Linked DNA regions of Allochromatium vinosum DSM 180. Each later gene encodes a partner of the first gene's protein in a complex. Links are inferred from orthologs where the notes say so. Each region holds a gene or a part of one and is shown on either strand. Other genes may lie near its edges. The genes, in order: sdhA and ALVIN_RS08185.

What was found.
Region 2: the proteins of sdhA (region 1) and ALVIN_RS08185 are in contact, whole or in part, in a crystal structure (PDB 6C12), measured with the Escherichia coli proteins. The link is inferred for Allochromatium vinosum DSM 180 from one-to-one orthologs.

Annotation. Positions count from the first base shown.
Region 1 is NC_013851.1:2,240,596-2,252,966, forward strand. Bases 3,916-6,889 are described here. They hold sdhA (succinate dehydrogenase flavoprotein subunit), read right to left. Parts: upstream 6,298-6,889; coding sequence 4,534-6,297; downstream 3,916-4,533. Other genes in these bases: ALVIN_RS09745 (bacteriohemerythrin), read left to right, coding at 3,965-4,384; sdhD (succinate dehydrogenase, hydrophobic membrane anchor protein), read right to left, coding at 6,305-6,649; sdhC (succinate dehydrogenase, cytochrome b556 subunit), read right to left, coding at 6,654-6,889. In the rest of the region: ALVIN_RS09725 (phosphoserine transaminase), read right to left, coding at 1-356; peptide-methionine (S)-S-oxide reductase MsrA, read right to left, coding at 378-932; carbamoyltransferase HypF, read left to right, coding at 1,067-3,436; ALVIN_RS17110 (helix-turn-helix domain-containing protein), read right to left, coding at 3,442-3,786; more of sdhC, read right to left, coding at 6,890-7,040; ALVIN_RS09765 (HAD family hydrolase), read right to left, coding at 7,111-9,162; UDP-glucose 4-epimerase GalE, read right to left, coding at 9,159-10,130; ALVIN_RS09775 (UDP-glucuronic acid decarboxylase family protein), read right to left, coding at 10,127-11,086; ALVIN_RS09780 (FkbM family methyltransferase), read right to left, coding at 11,112-12,371. UniProt on the Escherichia coli protein: Two distinct, membrane-bound, FAD-containing enzymes are responsible for the catalysis of fumarate and succinate interconversion; the fumarate reductase is used in anaerobic growth, and the succinate dehydrogenase is used in aerobic growth.
Region 2 is NC_013851.1:1,912,692-1,916,630, forward strand. What follows is about bases 1,073-3,939. They hold ALVIN_RS08185 (FAD assembly factor SdhE), read right to left. Parts: upstream 2,723-3,939; coding sequence 2,423-2,722; downstream 1,073-2,422. Other genes in these bases: galE (UDP-glucose 4-epimerase GalE), read right to left, coding at 1,073-1,911; ALVIN_RS08180 (protein YgfX), read right to left, coding at 1,961-2,419; ALVIN_RS08190 (succinate dehydrogenase iron-sulfur subunit), read right to left, coding at 2,723-3,415; ALVIN_RS08195 (toxic anion resistance protein), read right to left, coding at 3,569-3,939. Also shown: ribosome assembly RNA-binding protein YhbY, read left to right, coding at 1-172; dcd (dCTP deaminase), read right to left, coding at 250-816; more of galE, read right to left, coding at 904-1,072. UniProt on the Escherichia coli protein: An FAD assembly protein, which accelerates covalent attachment of the cofactor into other proteins.

The DNA.
Region 1 (12,371 bases):
CGCGCGGGCGCAATGGACTTGGCGCTCCAGTAGCCGGTCCGCAGATACTCGGCCACCCGCCCCGAACCGCGCAGCAACAGCATGGGGATCATCGAGAACTGGAGCGTCGCCCCGCCCTGGAGCATGAGCACCGCATGGCTGTCGGGCAGATCCAGGAGCGCTCGGAGATCGCGCTCGGTCTGCTCGATCAACCCGGCGAACCAGTCCGAGCGATGACTGACACCCAGGATCGAGAGTCCGATCTCGGGCACGGCGTCGATCGCCTGCCGGGTCTCGGCCAGCACCACCGCCGGCAACGCGCCTGGTCCACCCGAAAAATTGAGCGCGTTGCGATCGAAAGCGGTTTCAAACGTCATGAGCTGTCCTGGGTCAGGGTATCAGGCCGAACGCCGTTCCTCGTCGGCGACCAGATTGCGGAAACTCCGACGCAACTTGGAGAGCTTCGGCGCGATGACGGCCTGACAATAGCCCTGGGTCGGATAACGGCGATAGTAGTTCTGATGATACCCCTCGGCCGGATAGAATGTCGGCACGGGTTCGATCTGGGTGACTATGGGGGCCGGCCAGATCCGCCCGCCATTCAGGCGCGCGACCACAGCTTCGGCTATGGCACGCTGCCCGTCGTCGTGGTGGAAGATGGCCGATCGATACTGACTCCCGACGTCCGCCCCCTGACGGTCGCGCGTGGTCGGATCATGGGTCGCGAAGAAGACATCCAGCAGGGTCTCGTAGTCGATCACCTGATCGTCGAATTCGATCCGGACCACTTCGGCATGGCCGGTCGTCCCGGTACAGATCTGCTGATAGGTCGGGTTGGCGATCGATCCGCCCGCATAGCCCGAGAGCACCGACTCGACACCCGCAAGCGATTGAAAGACCGCTTCCAGACACCAAAAACACCCTCCACCGAGTGTTGCTTTGCGTATCGTCATGATCTCCCTCCAATGTTCGACATGAAACCCAAGCGGTCCGAGCGCCCGCCACGGACCGAACTCCTTCAGGTAGGGTCGCCCGCCGGTCCTGCCAAGACTGGCCATGACGCGCGCTGTGTGGCTGGGCACGCCTCATGAGTGCCGAGCGTATCCGGGTGCGGGGACTGGTACAGGGGGTCGGCTTCCGCCCGACCGTATGGCGTCTGGCCCATGAGCTGGGCCTGCTCGGTGACGTGCGAAACGACGGCGAGGGGGTGCTGATCCGGCTCCAGCCGGCCGACCCGACCGCCGATGACTCAGACGCCATCGATCGCTTCTGCGCCCGCTTGCACGCCGAGTGCCCGCCGCTGGCACGCATCGACGCCGTCGAGCGTACCCGCCTGGAGGCCCGGCTCGACACCACGACCTTCGCGATCCTCGGCAGCGACGCCGGCGCCGTCCACACCGGCATCGTCGCCGATGCCGCGACCTGTCCGGCCTGTCTGGCCGAAGTCCGTGATCCGGCCGATCGACGTTATCGTTATCCGTTCACCAACTGCACCCACTGCGGGCCGCGTCTGAGCATCGTGCGCGGCATTCCCTATGATCGTGCGCGCACCAGCATGGCCGCCTTTCCGATGTGCGCGCGCTGCCGGGCTGAGTACGAGGATCCGGCCGACCGGCGCTTCCATGCCCAGCCCAATGCCTGTCCGGACTGTGGTCCGCGCCTGTGGCTGGTCGACGCCGGGGGGCGGGAGATCGCTCCGGTGGAGCTGGACGCGCCGGACGCCATTGCAGCGGCCAGCCGTCTGCTGACCGAGGGGCGAATCCTCGCGATCAAGGGCATCGGCGGCTTCCATCTGGCCTGTGACGCCACCCATGACACGGCGGTCGAGACCCTGCGCCAACGCAAGCGGCGCTTTGCCAAACCGTTTGCGTTGATGGCGCGCGATCCGGACGTGATCCGGCGTCATGCGCGGCTGTCCGAACTGGAGGCCGAATGGCTGGCGAGTCCGGCGGCGCCGATCCTCCTGCTCGAACGCCTCCGCGAGTCCGATCTCGCCCCCGGCATCGCGCCCGGTCAGTCCACGCTCGGCTTCATGCTGCCCTACAGTCCGCTGCATCATCTGCTGCTGGCCGATTGGGACCGCCCGCTGGTGATGACCAGCGGCAATCTCAGCGACGAGCCGCCGTGCATCGACAATGCCGACGCCCTCGCCCGCCTGAGTGGTCTGGCCGATCATCTGCTGCTCCACGACCGTGACATCGTCAATCGGGTCGACGACTCGGTCTGGCGCCTCATGGACGGCCGCCCTCGCCCACTGCGGCGCGCACGTGGCTATGCGCCGGCACCGATCCGACTGCCGCCCGGATTCGCGTCGACGGCGCCGATCCTGGCCCTGGGCGGTGAACTCAAGAACAGCGTCTGCCTGATCCGCGACGGCTCGGCGATCCTCTCGCAACATCTGGGCGATCTGGAGGAGGCGCGCACCGCGCGAGAGTATCGCGCCACGCTCGCCCTCTATGGCGAGCTGTTCCAGCATCGTCCCGAGATCCTGGCCGTCGACCGCCATCCCGACTATCACTCCACGCAGCTCGGGCGCGCCTGGGCCGAACGCGAGGGATTGACGCTGATCGAGGTCCAGCACCATCACGCCCATCTGGCCTCAGTGCTGGCCGACAACGACTGGCCGCTGGACGGCGGCGCGGTGCTCGGCATCCTGCTCGACGGCCTGGGGCTGGGCGAGGATGGGACGCTGTGGGGTGGTGAGTTCCTGCTGGGGGACTATCGGAGCGTTCAGCGGGTCGGACATCTGACACCGGCGGCCATGCCGGGCGGCGTCCGGGCCATCCGCGAGCCCTGGCGCAATCTGCTGGCGCGGCTGGAGGACGCCGGCGGCTGGGAGCACTGGCGCGCGCGCTATCCCGACCTCGAGGTGATGCGGCGTCTGGAAGCCCAGCCGATCGGTCTGGCACGAAGCCTGATCGCGCGCGGCCTGAACGCACCCCGCTCGAGTTCGGCCGGACGGCTGTTCGATGCGGTGGCGGCGGCACTCGGCCTGGGTGGCGAGACCCTGAGTTATGAAGGACAGGCGGCGATCGAACTGGAGGCCCTGGCATCGACGTTTGCGCGGACATCCGGCACCGAGTCGGGCTATGTCTTCGATCTCGACTGTTCGAACCGCCCCTGGCGTCTGGACCCGACGCCGCTGTGGGACGCGCTTTTGTCCGACCTGGAGCATGGTCTGCCACCGGCTCGCGTCGCGGCACGGTTCCACCTTGGCTTCGCCGCCGCCATCAGCGACATGGGCGCGCGGCTGGCGCGAGATCTCGCTGTCGAGACCATCGCACTCTCAGGTGGCGTGTTTCAGAACCGATTGCTGCTGGAATCGGTCGCTGGTGGGCTACGCGATGCGGGACTGAAGCCACTCGTCCATCGCCGGCTGCCAGCCAACGACGGCGGACTGGCACTTGGTCAGGCCTGTATCGCGGCCGCGCTGACGAGCGACGCGGCCGGAGCCTGAGCCGGTCAGCCTTCACCCGCCGGCGCGATCGTGTCGAGCACCTGACGACGCCCTTTTTCATCCATGGCGCGGAAGGCTTCGACGAGCTGGCGTTCCTCGGGGGTGAGCGGACCACAGTCGTCGAGCATCAGCAGCCAGGCCGGCGTCACGTCACCGAAGGCCGCGGCCAGCTGACAGGCCGCCTCCAGCCCCATGCGACGAATCCCCTGCTCGTAGTTGCTGATCCTGGACTTTGAGAACTGGTCCTGAGTGCGTTTGGAGAGGTCGTTGAGCGACCAGCCGCGACGCATGCGTTCGGCGCGAAGACGTTGTCCGATCCGTGCGGAGAGTTGGGCGAATTCTGGTTCCACTGTGCGATGACCCCGCTGTTGGTGTGTCCGATGTTCGATTATGTTATTCGGCCCGACGCTGCGAGTGACTTTAGCAAATCCAGTGCGAATCGCCGGGCGCATTGGGCTATGATCAAGCCGAGTCAGGCGCCGACCCCGCGCGCCGGGTTCATGAGTTCCAATCCAGACTGGGTGTCACATGTTAAGAGACTGGTCCGACGTCTACTCGATCGGCATCGCCGAGATCGACGAGCAACACCGCGGCTTCTTCGAAGCGGCTCACCGTTTGTACGAGGACATCCTCGATCGCGAGGGTCGCAACGCTGTCGTCGAGGCGATCACCTTCATGCGCGACTATGCCAATCGGCACTTCGAAACCGAAGAAGCCTTCATGCGCGAGCACGACTATCCCGGACTCAAGGATCACCTGCGCCAGCATGCGGCCTTCTTCCGTCGCCTCGACGAGCTGGAGAACGATCTCATGATCTTCGGTCCCAGCCAGGATCTCGCCGACCGTGCGCTCGACATCACCCAGGATTGGCTCATCGATCATATCGCCGATGAGGACATGCTGTATTCGCTGCATGTCAAAACGGGAGACGCTCGGGTGACGATCTGAGGCTCCCGCTCCGACACAAAGCGAGTTCATGCGCGTCCGGTGGACAAGCATAGCGCAGTCCAGCCGGATTGTTTCAATCGAAATGGATCCTTGATACGGGCGGCGATTGATTTGGCCGCCCGGGCGGGGTATGGCCTGACGGCCCTTCGTCAGTACACCCGTTCCTTCGGGGGGAAGGACTCGACGGTCAGCGGCTTGGTACGCACCGGCTTGTAGTCCATGCGGTCGCCGTCCTGATAATAGAGACTGTGCTTGAGCCAGACCTGATCGTCGCGTTCGGGATAGTCGGGGCGTGAGTGCGCGCCACGACTCTCCTGACGATGCAGGGCGGAGACGGCGATCGACAGACCCACATCGACCATGTTCTCCAGCTCCAGCGCCTCGATGCGCGCGGTGTTGAAGACCTTGGAGTGATCGGTCAAACGCACCTCGGGCAGCCGGTCGCGCAGCGCGCGCAGACGCTCGACGCCTTCGGACATGATCTCCTCGGTGCGGAAGACGCCGGCATGGTCTTCCATGCACTTTCGGAACTCGGCGCGCAGTTCCTGCACCGTGGCCCCCTCACCCTTCTGCTCCCAGCGCGTCAGCCGCGCCATCGCCTGATCCAGGCTCGCCGAATCGGCGGCGCGCTGGTAGGGGTTCTCGCGCACGAAGTCGATGATGTCCTTGCCCGCCAGACGCCCGAACACCAGGATGTCCAGCAGCGAGTTGCCGCCGAGACGGTTGGCGCCGTGTACAGAGGCACAGGCGCATTCGCCCGCCGCGTAGAGTCCGACCACGACCTCCTCGGAACCCGTGCCCGCCGGCATGGCCACGCGCCCGAAGCGGTCGGTCGGGATGCCGCCCATCGCATAGTGCGCGGTCGGGAACACCGGGATGGGTTCGACGACCGGATCGCAACCGGCGAAAATCTTGCTCGACTCGCGGATGCCCGGCAGCCGCTTGGCGATGACCGACTCGCCGAGATGGTCGAGCTTGAGCATCACATAGTCGCCGTTCTCACCGCAGCCGCGTCCTTCCTTGACCTCGGTGACGATGGCGCGCGAGACCACGTCGCGGCTGGCCAGATCCTTGGCGCGCGGCGCATAGCGCTCCATGAAGCGTTCGCCATGCTTGTTGACGAGATAGCCGCCCTCGCCGCGCGTGCCCTCGGTGATGAGCATGCCCTTGCCGGCGATGCCGGTCGGATGGAACTGGAAGAACTCCATGTCCATCAGCGGGATGCCGGCACGCAGGGCCATGGCGCAGCCGTCGCCGGTGTTGATGTGGGCGTTGGACGTGGTGCGGAACACCTGACCACAGCCCCCGGTCGCCAGCAGTGTGGCCTTGGATTCGATCAGCAGCGGCTCGCCGGTCTCGATCTCCAGCACCAGGGCGCCGCAGATGATGCCCTCGGCGTCGCGCACCAGATCGATGGCGAAGAACTCGTCGAAGAAGTGCGTGCGGGCGCGGATGTTCTGCTGATAGAGCGTATGCAGGATGGCGTGTCCGGTGCGATCCGCCGCCGCACAGGTGCGCGCGGCCTGATCGCCGCCGAAGTTCTGGCTCTGGCCGCCGAAGGGGCGCTGATAGATCTTGCCGTTGTCCAGGCGCGAGAAGGGCACGCCCGCGTGCTCCAGCTCATAGACGGTCGGAATGGCCTCGCGGCACATGAACTCGATGGCGTCCTGGTCGCCCAGATAGTCCGAACCCTTGACGGTGTCGAACATGTGCCAGTGCCAGGAGTCGGGCAGCACGTTGGCGAGCGCCGCGTTCACGCCGCCCTGTGCGGCCACGGTGTGCGAGCGGGTCGGAAACACCTTGGAGACGACGGCCACGCGCAGATCCGCGCCGGCCAGTTGCAGCGCCGCATTCAGGCCCGCGCCGCCGGCGCCGATGATGAGGGCGTCGAAATGACGTGTTGGAAGACTCATACGGAACTCAACCCCCGATGCCGGCAGTGATGATCGCCTTCACGAACCAGAGTCCGGAGGCGACGATGATGAAGACGAACCAGGTCATGAGACCCACGCGCAGATTGGTGAGACGCACATAATCGATCAGCACGTCGCGGATGCCGACCCAGGCATGGGCGAGCACCAGCGGCACGCCGAGCATCAGCGCCATGGCGACCAGCGGATGCGCCACCCAGGCCACCAGTTCGGCGTGGTCGGCGGGGGCGTCGAAGATGAATTTGAGCAGCAGATAGCCCGCGAGAAAGGACAGATAAATGGCCGTGGTGCGCTGCAACAGCCAGGCCATGAGTCCGGATGCTTGACGACTCATGCGTTCAGTCTCCCAGCAGGAACGACAGGATGATGGACAGCACCAGCAGCACAGGCGCCGCATAGAGCGTGAGACGGGCGGTTTCGCGCGCCATCGCACGATCGAGGCCGACGCCGTAGTCCAGGAAGAGATGACGGATCCCGGCGACCAGATGATGGAACAGCGCCCAGAGCAGTCCGAGCAGAACCAGCTTGATCAGCCAGGTATCCAGAACGGCGGCGGTCGCCGCGAAGCCTTCGGGGCTGGACAGAGCCTGATGGAACAGGATGGCGACGATCGGGATCGTGAGCACCATCAGTACACCACTGACGCGGTGGAGAATGGAGACGATACCTGACAGCGGCAGCTTGATCCGCAACAGGTCGAGAAACACGGGTCTGGGAGTAGTCATCTTGGAAGGGATCCAGTCTTTTGTGCGGCGCAACAGAATATCGATTTGTCACCCGGTCCGGCAACTGCTATCACATTCGCAGCATGGCACGGGCGGCCCGGAGCATCGGCGTCGGCAGTCGCTGCTTGAGCCACATCAGCGCCGGATAGGGCAGGAAGCGTACCAGCGCGCGCGGATGGACGGCACGCAGCAGTCCGGAGACGCGGTTGGCCTTGGACGACATCAGGAGGCGCACCGGGGGCGCGCTGTTGACCAGACTGCCCTGACGCCAGCGGGTGATGGCCCCTCGTCGGGTGCCCGGACTCAGATGATAGGTCAGGGCCTCGCCGAGACTCAGGGCCGGGGCGAAGGGCAGCAGGCGTCCGGTCGGGTCGGGCGAATAGGGGAAGTCGCCGATCTCGCGTGCGAGCAGTACGCTCGGGCGCTCGACCAGGAATTCCAGACGGCTGAAGTAATGAGGCATGAGGGCCATGATCTCAGCCGGCGTGAGCCATCGGCTGAGACTGTCGCTGAAGGCGTGGATGCCGGCGCGAAATGCGCTCAGACCCCATTCCCGGATCTCGGCGCCCTCGGCGTTGAGGATGGGGTGATGGACGCCGGCGCGCGCTTCGTAGCCCAGAGTGCTGCCGTGATCGGCCGCCGTGAAGCATTCGACGATCTCGCGCAGGGCGGTCGGATCGCGCCAGAACTGGCCGGGCTGGAAGGCGAAGGCCGTCTTGCGGTTGCTCGCGGCGCCGGCGCGTGCCTGGCCCATCAGGCCCCAGTAGAGGCCGTGCAGGCTGACCCGGTTAGGCTCATCGCCGTTCAGGATGGCGTGCAGCGAATCCTGGATGGTCCCGCTCCAGCCGACATCGACCAGACAGACCGGATCGCTTGTGGTCAGCCCTTCCTGATCCAGATAGTCCAGCAGACGGGCGCGCTCCAGCGCGGCCTGTTCGAGGACGAGCGCCTTGAGTTCGGGGTTCGAGACGAACAGCGTGCGCAGACGCCGCCGGGTGCGGTCATCGAGCGGTGTATCGGGTGATCCAGTCAGGCCCGTGGCCGCCTGGAGCCGTTCAATCAGGGTCTCGGGCCGGGCGCTCAGACGATGGGCGATGTCGATGAGCGACATCTCGCGGTGCGAGACCAGGATCCAGTCGACCAGTGCCTCGTAATCCTGATCGACACAGCGATGACAGGCCAGACGCGAGACGTGCAGATAGCGCGTCTCCAGATCCGCCGGCCCGAGCCGACGGGCGATGTCGAGCAGCACCTGTCCGTCGCGGGCGAGGAAATAGAGCCGGTCATGGCCCTGGGTGCGCGCGTGATCGATCACCCAATGCACGAAGGGCAGCAGCAGGGGCGCGGCATGGATGGCTCCCAACCGCGCGCGGTCGGAGTCGAGCGTCAGACGGCTCTCGCGCAGAACGCCCGCCGAGACCTGCCAGCCGAAGTCATCCTCGTTGGCGCCGAAGGCTTCGTCTGGCGTCAAATGACAGGCATCGAACAGCGTCACCTGACAGCCCTTCTCGCGCGGACGGCTGATGTCGCTGATCAGGTTGTCGCCGATGTGTTGGATCTCGGCGAGCGCCACGCCCTCGACTTCGGCCACATGCTCGAACAGCCGACCCGACGCCTTGTTGAGCTTGATCTCTGAGGAGAGATAGAGCGGCGCGGCCTCCAGCAGGAACGGATCGATGCCGTCGAGCAGTCGCTTCAGATCCGAGCGGCGCAGATACATGTCCGAGATCAGCACCACCCGCTCGCCACGCTCGGCGAGCGCGCGAAACCGCGCCAGCATCTCGGGGACGCCATAGAGGAACTCGGACTCGGCGGCGAGTTCGAGTTCCATCAGACGCTCGATGTCGGCGTCCGTGAGTCCGTGCCGTCGACCGAGACAGGCGTGGATGTCGGCGAAGTCGATCTCCTCGACCTGATGCGCGGCCTGGGGATCGCGCTCGCGTGCTTCGAGGCGAGCGGCGTATTCAGCCGCCACGCGCTCGTGCGCGAAGCGCCGGCAGAGTTCAGACGGCAGTCCCTGCGGATCGGCCAGCAGCCGGCGTTGCAGATGGACGAAGACCCCGCGCGGCGTGCCGACCCGACGGGTGATGAGGGTGTCGAAGATATCGAATGAATAGATCATCTGGACTGATGCCATTTCCAGGCATGTTCGATCGTCTCGGCCAGATCGCGATAACGCGGCTCCCAACCGAGCAGACGCCGCGCCTTGTCGGCATCGGCATAGAGCACCGGCGGATCGCCCGGACGGCGCGGGCCGATCGCGCGCGGAACCGGACGACCGGTGACGCGCTCGGCGGCGGCGATGACCTCCAGCACCGAAGCCCCCTGCCCCGTCCCGAGATTGAAGGCCCCGCTCCCTTCGCCCGCGCGCAGATGGGCGAGACTCCTGACATGGGCCTCGGCTAGATCGGCGACATGGATATAGTCGCGGATACAGCTCCCGTCCGGGGTCGGATAGTCGTCGCCGAAGACCTGGAGCTGTGGACCACGCCCAGCGGCCGCCTGGAGCGCCAGCGGAATCAGATGGGTCTCGGGATCGTGATCCTCGCCGACCTCGCCCTCGGGATCGGCGCCCGCGGCATTGAAATAGCGCAGCGCGATCCAGCCCAGACCATGGGCCTGCTCGAAGTCGGCCAGCATCCGCTCGACCATCAGCTTGGAGGCGCCATAGGGGTTGATCGGACGCTGCGGATGGTCCTCGGTGATCGGCGTCCGGTCCGGGATGCCATAGGTCGCGCAGGTGCTCGAAAAGACGATGTGCGGGATGGCGTGATCGCGCATGGCTTCGAGCAGCGTCAGGGTGCCGGCGACATTGTTGCGGTAGTAACGCCCCGGATCGCGCACCGACTCGCCGACATAGGCATAGGCGGCGAAATGGATCACCGCCTCGGGCCGATGACGTTCGATGACCGCATCCAGACAGGCGCGGTCGCTGATGTCGCCGATCTCCAGCGGTCCCCAGCGCACGGCCCACTCATGGCCATAGACCAGATTGTCGAGCGTGATCGGCCGGTAGCCCGCGCATGCCAGCGCTTTGCAGGTGTGGCTGCCGATATAGCCCGCACCGCCCGTGACCAGGACCGGGATCATGCCAGCCCCCGGCTCAGCAGGCCCTCGAAATAGAAGATGGTCTGCTTGAGTCCGTCGTCGAGCGGCACGCGCGGCTCCCAGCCGAGCAGTTCACGCGCGCGCGTGATGTCGGGCTGGCGCTGGGTCGGGTCGTCCTGCGGCAGCGGCCGGTAGACCAGTTCGGACCTGGACCCCGTGAGTTCACGGATGCGTTCGGCCAGTTGGCGCATGCTCAGTTCGATCGGGTTGCCCAGATTGATCGGCCCCGTGATCTCGGCCGGGCTGGCCATGAGCCGCACGAACCCCTCGATCATGTCGTCGACGAAACAGAACGAGCGCGTCTGCGAACCGTCGCCATAGAGGGTGATCGGCTCGCCTTTGAGCGCCTGGACGATGAAGTTCGACACCACCCGCCCGTCGTTCGGATGCATCCCCGGACCATAGGTGTTGAAGATGCGCGCGACCTTGATTTCGAGCCGGTGCTGACGGTGATAGTCGAAGAACAGGGTCTCGGCGCAGCGCTTGCCTTCGTCGTAACAGGCGCGCGGACCGATGGGATTGACCCGGCCCCAATAGGTCTCGGACTGCGGATGGCACTCGGGATCGCCATAGACCTCGCTGGTCGAGGCTTGCAGGATGCGCGCCTTGGTGCGCTTGGCCAGACCCAGCATGTTGATGGCGCCATGCACGCTGGTCTTGGTGGTCTGCACCGGGTCGAACTGATAGTGAATGGGTGAGGCCGGACAGGCGAGATTGTAGATCTCGTCGACCTCGACATAGAGCGGAAAGGTGATGTCGTGGCGCATCAGCTCGAAGTGCGGATGGCCGAGCAACTGGCTGACGTTGTCCTTGGTTGCGGTGTAGAAGTTGTCGACGCAGATGACCTCGCAGTCCTCGGCGACCAGCCGCGCGCACAGCCGGCTGCCGAGAAACCCGGCCCCGCCGGTGACCAGGACACGTTTGTGTAATGTCTTCATAAGGATTCGATTAGCACAGATTCGATCAGGACGCCGACTCGCCCACGCCGAGCGTGTCGAGTCGCGGATAACAGAGCATCACCATGTCCGCGACCGGCGATTGCAGATCCAGGCGCTTGAAGCTGAAGTAATAGCCCAGCTCCAGCGACTCCAGCCAGGGCTTGATCTCCAGGAAGTCCTTGGGATGGTGATAGACGCTGACGATGAGTGCCGGACGATAGCGGCGGAGGGTTTCGACCGCGCCGAGCAGGGCCTCCTTCTCCAGCCCCTCGATGTCGAGCTTGATGAGTGCCGGGCGCAGATCATGCCGCGCGACCAGGGCGTCGATGGTATCGAACTCACACCGGACGCGACTCTCGCCGCCGTGCGCCGCCTCGTCGCGGAAGTCGGCGAGCAGGCTGGTGCCCTGATCGGGGAAGTCGTCGGCGCCGTGATGATGCATCTCGAAGTGGCCGCGATGGTCGTGCAGACCCTGGGGTTCGGGGATGATGCGTCCCTGAAGACCGAAGCGTCCGACATTCTCGCTCAGCCGCTTGAAGTTGACCGGATCGGGTTCGAGCGCCAGCACCCGTGCGTTCGGACAGGCATCGGCGAGCTGCACCGCCGAGTCGCCGATGAAGGCCCCGCCATCGATCACGTCGCCCCCGGCGCGGATGCGGGCCTGGATGTCGCGCGGAAAGGCGTTCAGGCCATAGAGCGCCTCGAACACCTCGGCCGAGAGCCAGGGGTATTCGTCCAGGAACGCCTGATAGCGTGCGGCAATCCGAGGCGCCGGACGGGTGTTCTGCCGGAAGCGCTCGGCCGGACGCCAGAGCAGATCCCGGTGCAGCAGGAAGCGGCTGTAGTCCTGGCACTCGGGCAGATACTTGTCGTAGATGCGCACGAAGGTCTCGACCAGGGCGCGGTCGTTCTCGGACAGGCCGCGCTGGAGTGTCGCCAGACGCTCGGGCATGTCCGCATGATGTTCACGCAGATAATCGCGCCAGAAGTTGACCCAATAGGTCGCGACCCCCTGATAGTTGGTCAAGAGATCGGCGCAGCGCGGATCCTGAACCTCGATCACCCGCCGTCCCAGGACACGATGTTTGATCGGCTGGACCCAGGGCAGACCGCCGACTCGGGCGCGCAGGGCGCGTGCCTTGTCGCGCAGCCGTACGCGCCCCGACGAGAGATAGCGCCGCGCCGTCAGTTGCAGGGCCAACGCCCGATGCGCGCCCTGACGATAGAGCGGCGAGGCGAAGACGCGCTCATAGAAACGGATCGCCTCGGGGTCGAGTAGATGGGG
Region 2 (3,939 bases), 330 kb from region 1 along the record:
TGAACTGATCAAGGTCCGCATCAACGCCGGCGACCGTGACGAGCGTGATGCCGCCATCGGCCTGATCTGCGAGCGCACCGGCGCGGACCTCATCAATCGCATCGGCAACGTCGCCGCGCTCTATCGCCACAATCCCAAGAAGCGCGACCCCATCGTACTGCCGAAGCTCTGAGGCGGCCCCAGACCTCGCCACACACGCAAACAGTGGCCTGAACCAAACGCCGCTCGGTTCAGGCCGTGATCCCTGACTCAGGATCTGGGCAGGGTCACGCCGCGCTGCCCTTGGTACTTGCCGCCGCGATCCTTGTAGGACGTCTCGCAGACCTCGTCGGACTCGAAGAACAGGATCTGCGCCACACCCTCATTGGCGTAGATCTTCGCCGGTAGCGGCGTGGTGTTGGAGAACTCCAGCGTGACATGACCTTCCCATTCAGGTTCCAAAGGGGTCACGTTGACTATAATTCCACACCTTGCATACGTGCTTTTTCCAACGCACACGATCAGCGTATTCCGGGGGATACGGAAGTACTCCACCGTGCGCGCCAGCGCAAACGAATTCGGCGGAATGATGCAGACGTCGGATTTGAGGTCGACGAAGCTGTTGGAATCAAAGTTCTTGGGATCGACGATCGCTGAGTTGATGTTGGTGAAGATCTTGAACTCATCGGCGCAGCGCACGTCGTAGCCGTAGCTCGACGTGCCATAGGAGATCACGCGCCCATGCTCGCCTTCACGCACCTGGCCCGGTTCGAAGGGATCGATCATCCCATGCTCGACGGCCATGCGTCGTATCCAGCGATCTGATTTGATGGCCATCCGGCCTCCTGACGAAAAACAAAAAACTACGACGCCGCTGATGGGCGGCGCACGACAATGAACTAATGGGACAGCGCCAAGCCGCGCTCAGTAACCGTCCGGATTCTGCGACTGCCAGCGCCAGGCATCGACCACCATACGCTCCAGATCGTATTCGGCACTCCAGCCCAGCTCGTCGCGCGCAAGCGACGGGTCGGCATAACAGCAGGCGATGTCACCGGACCGGCGCTCGACGATGTCATAAGGGACGGCACGACCGCTCGCCCGCTCGAAGGCCGCGATCACCTCCAGCACACTGTAGCCGCGACCGGTCCCGAGATTGTAAGTGACCACGCCCGGCGATTCTTGCAGCTTGTGCAGGGCGGCCAGATGACCTCGCGCCAGATCCACCACATGGATATAGTCACGCACCCCGGTTCCGTCCGGCGTCGGATAATCGTTGCCGAAGACGCGCAACCGCTGGAGCCGCCCGACCGCCACCTGAGCGATATAGGGCATCAGATTGTTCGGGATCCCGTTCGGATCCTCGCCGATGCGCCCGCTCTCATGCGCTCCGACCGGATTGAAATAGCGCAGCAGCGCAATGTTCCAGCGCGGATCGGAGACATGCAGATCGTGCAGGATCTCCTCGATGAACAGCTTCGAGCGCCCATAGGGATTGGTCGCCCCGACGGGGAAATCCTCACGGATCGGCACGCTCGTCGGATCGCCATAGACGGTCGCCGATGAGCTGAAGACGAGGTTGCGCACCCCGGCTTCGGCCATCACCTGACAGAGCGTCAGGGTGCCCTGGACGTTGTTGTCGTAATACTCCAATGGCTGCGCCACCGACTCACCCACCGCCTTGAGTCCGGCGAAATGGATCACGGCATCGAACCGGCCCTGGCTGAAGATCTCGCCGAGGGCTTCACGATCGCGCAGATCGACCTCGAAGAAGCCCACAGCCTGCCCCGTGATCTCGCCGACACGGCGCAGGGACTCCTCCCGGCTGTTGCAGAGATTGTCGATTACTACGACATGGATACCCGCCTGCAGCAGCTCCAGGCATGTGTGGCTGCCGATGTAGCCGGCCCCGCCGGTCACTAGAACTCGCATGTCTTGTGTGCTCCGTTCAGTCCGAATGAAATCCGCTGTTACTCGACCTTCAGGCTATCTCAACACGCTCGCCGGCGAGTCGCAAACGTTGGCGCAGACGGCGCAGCGTCTCGGGATCGAGCGAGTCCGGGGGCAGCGCCAGCGTGCGTCGCCGCCACCAGGAACCCTCGACGATGAACACGAGCGCCACGCCCAGCGTACTGACGAAGGTCGCGGGCGAGAGCCGGGCTTCGATCTCGCGTCCGGAGACGAGCCTCAGCGTCCAGAATCCATCCGGGTGCCAGATTGCGCACCGGATCGACCAAGGCGCACGCCCGAGCACATCACCCAACAGCGTCAGCAGGGCGCCCAGCAATACGGCCGAGATCAGCGGCAGAGTCAGCCAGCCGAGCGGTAGCGCCAGGATCACAGCCAGCGCCAGCATCGGTGTTGCAACGGCCAGGAACACGAGCCGGCGCGAAACACGCGGGAACAGTACGAGTGGCGGATACGCTCGATGCGTATCCATGGACTAGACTGCGCGTGGCGACTCGCTCACGACCGCGAGGATCCGTGCAACGAGTGCACGCTGACGCGGTTCGGGCGGCTCGGAACGCTCCATGAACCAGTCGCTCAGATGCGGATCCGGTTCGCCGAGTAGCGCCAGGAAATCCTGCCGCTCGCTCTCGGACAACTCGGCATAGCCGAGATCGAGAAAGCGCGCGAGCAGATGATCCAGCTCCAGCATCCCGCGCCGACACTGCCAGCGCAGACGTTGCAGCTCCCGTGCGTCATCGGTGGGAAGCGGCCGTGATTCGCTCGGGTCAACCACTTATAGCCCCTTTTCGAGCATCAGCTCCTTGATGTGCCCGATGGCGCGGGTCGGATTGAGTCCCTTGGGACAGACCTCGACGCAGTTCATGATGCTGTGGCAGCGGAACAGCTTGTACGGTCCTTCCAGCGCATCGAGCCGCTCTTCGGTCGCCTGATCGCGGCTGTCGGCCAGGAAGCGCCAGGACTGCAACAGTGCCGCCGGCCCATGGAACTTGTCGGGATTCCACCAGAACGACGGACAGGCGGTGGAACAGCAGCCGCAGAGGATGCACTCATAGAGTCCGTCGAGCTTGTCGCGATCAGCCGGACTCTGCGGGATCTCCTGCTCGGGCAGCGGATCCTTGCGCACCAGATAGGGCTTGACCGCGCGATACTGTTCGTAGAACTGGGTCATGTCGACGACCAGATCGCGGATGACCGGACGCCCCGGCAACGGACGCACCGCGATCGGCGTCTTCAGCTCAGTGATCGGCGTGACACAGGCCAGCACGTTGCGACCATTGGCGTTGACCGCGTCCGACCCGCAGACACCCTCGCCGCAGGAGTGACGAAAGCTGAAGGACTCGTCTTGCTTCTTCACTTCCAGCAGTGCATCACGCAACATCATGCCCTGGAAGGTCTTGACCTCGTAGTCCTGCATCCGGGGACGCGGGTCGGTGTCCGGATTGTAGCGATATACGCTGATTCTCATCGTCGATACCCGAGACGGTTGGCTGTTGGAGACTGGGCGAATACGCGGCGATCCAGAGGCTTCGGACGATTCGCGCTAACCTGTGCATCCTACCTGTTTTGTGCGCCGCAATAAAACAGCCGGATCTCCTGGTTAACCGCACGGCCCCCGATCCTACTGAGTGATCGCCCGACCCACTTGGGCGGCATCGCCCTTGTCCATGCGCTGGATGGCGGCATCGCCCTGATTCGCCAGCACTTCAAGACGGTCGATCTGGGCATCGAGCTGGGGCAGCGCCTCGCGCCGGTAACGCGAGACCTCATCGATGGCACCGATCACGTCCGTGAACGCCTGCTCCAACTGTTTCATGTCGAGCACCGTGGATGCGGCGCGATTCTGGATCTCCACGCCCTGGGTGCGCAGCGCCTTGGCGGTGCCGGCGATCAGATTCGAAGTCGTGGTGTTCAGGGCTTCCACCCGATCCAGCACCAGACGCTGATTGGCCAGCGCCAGCGCCACCGTGACCGCGACATTCAGGGCCGAGA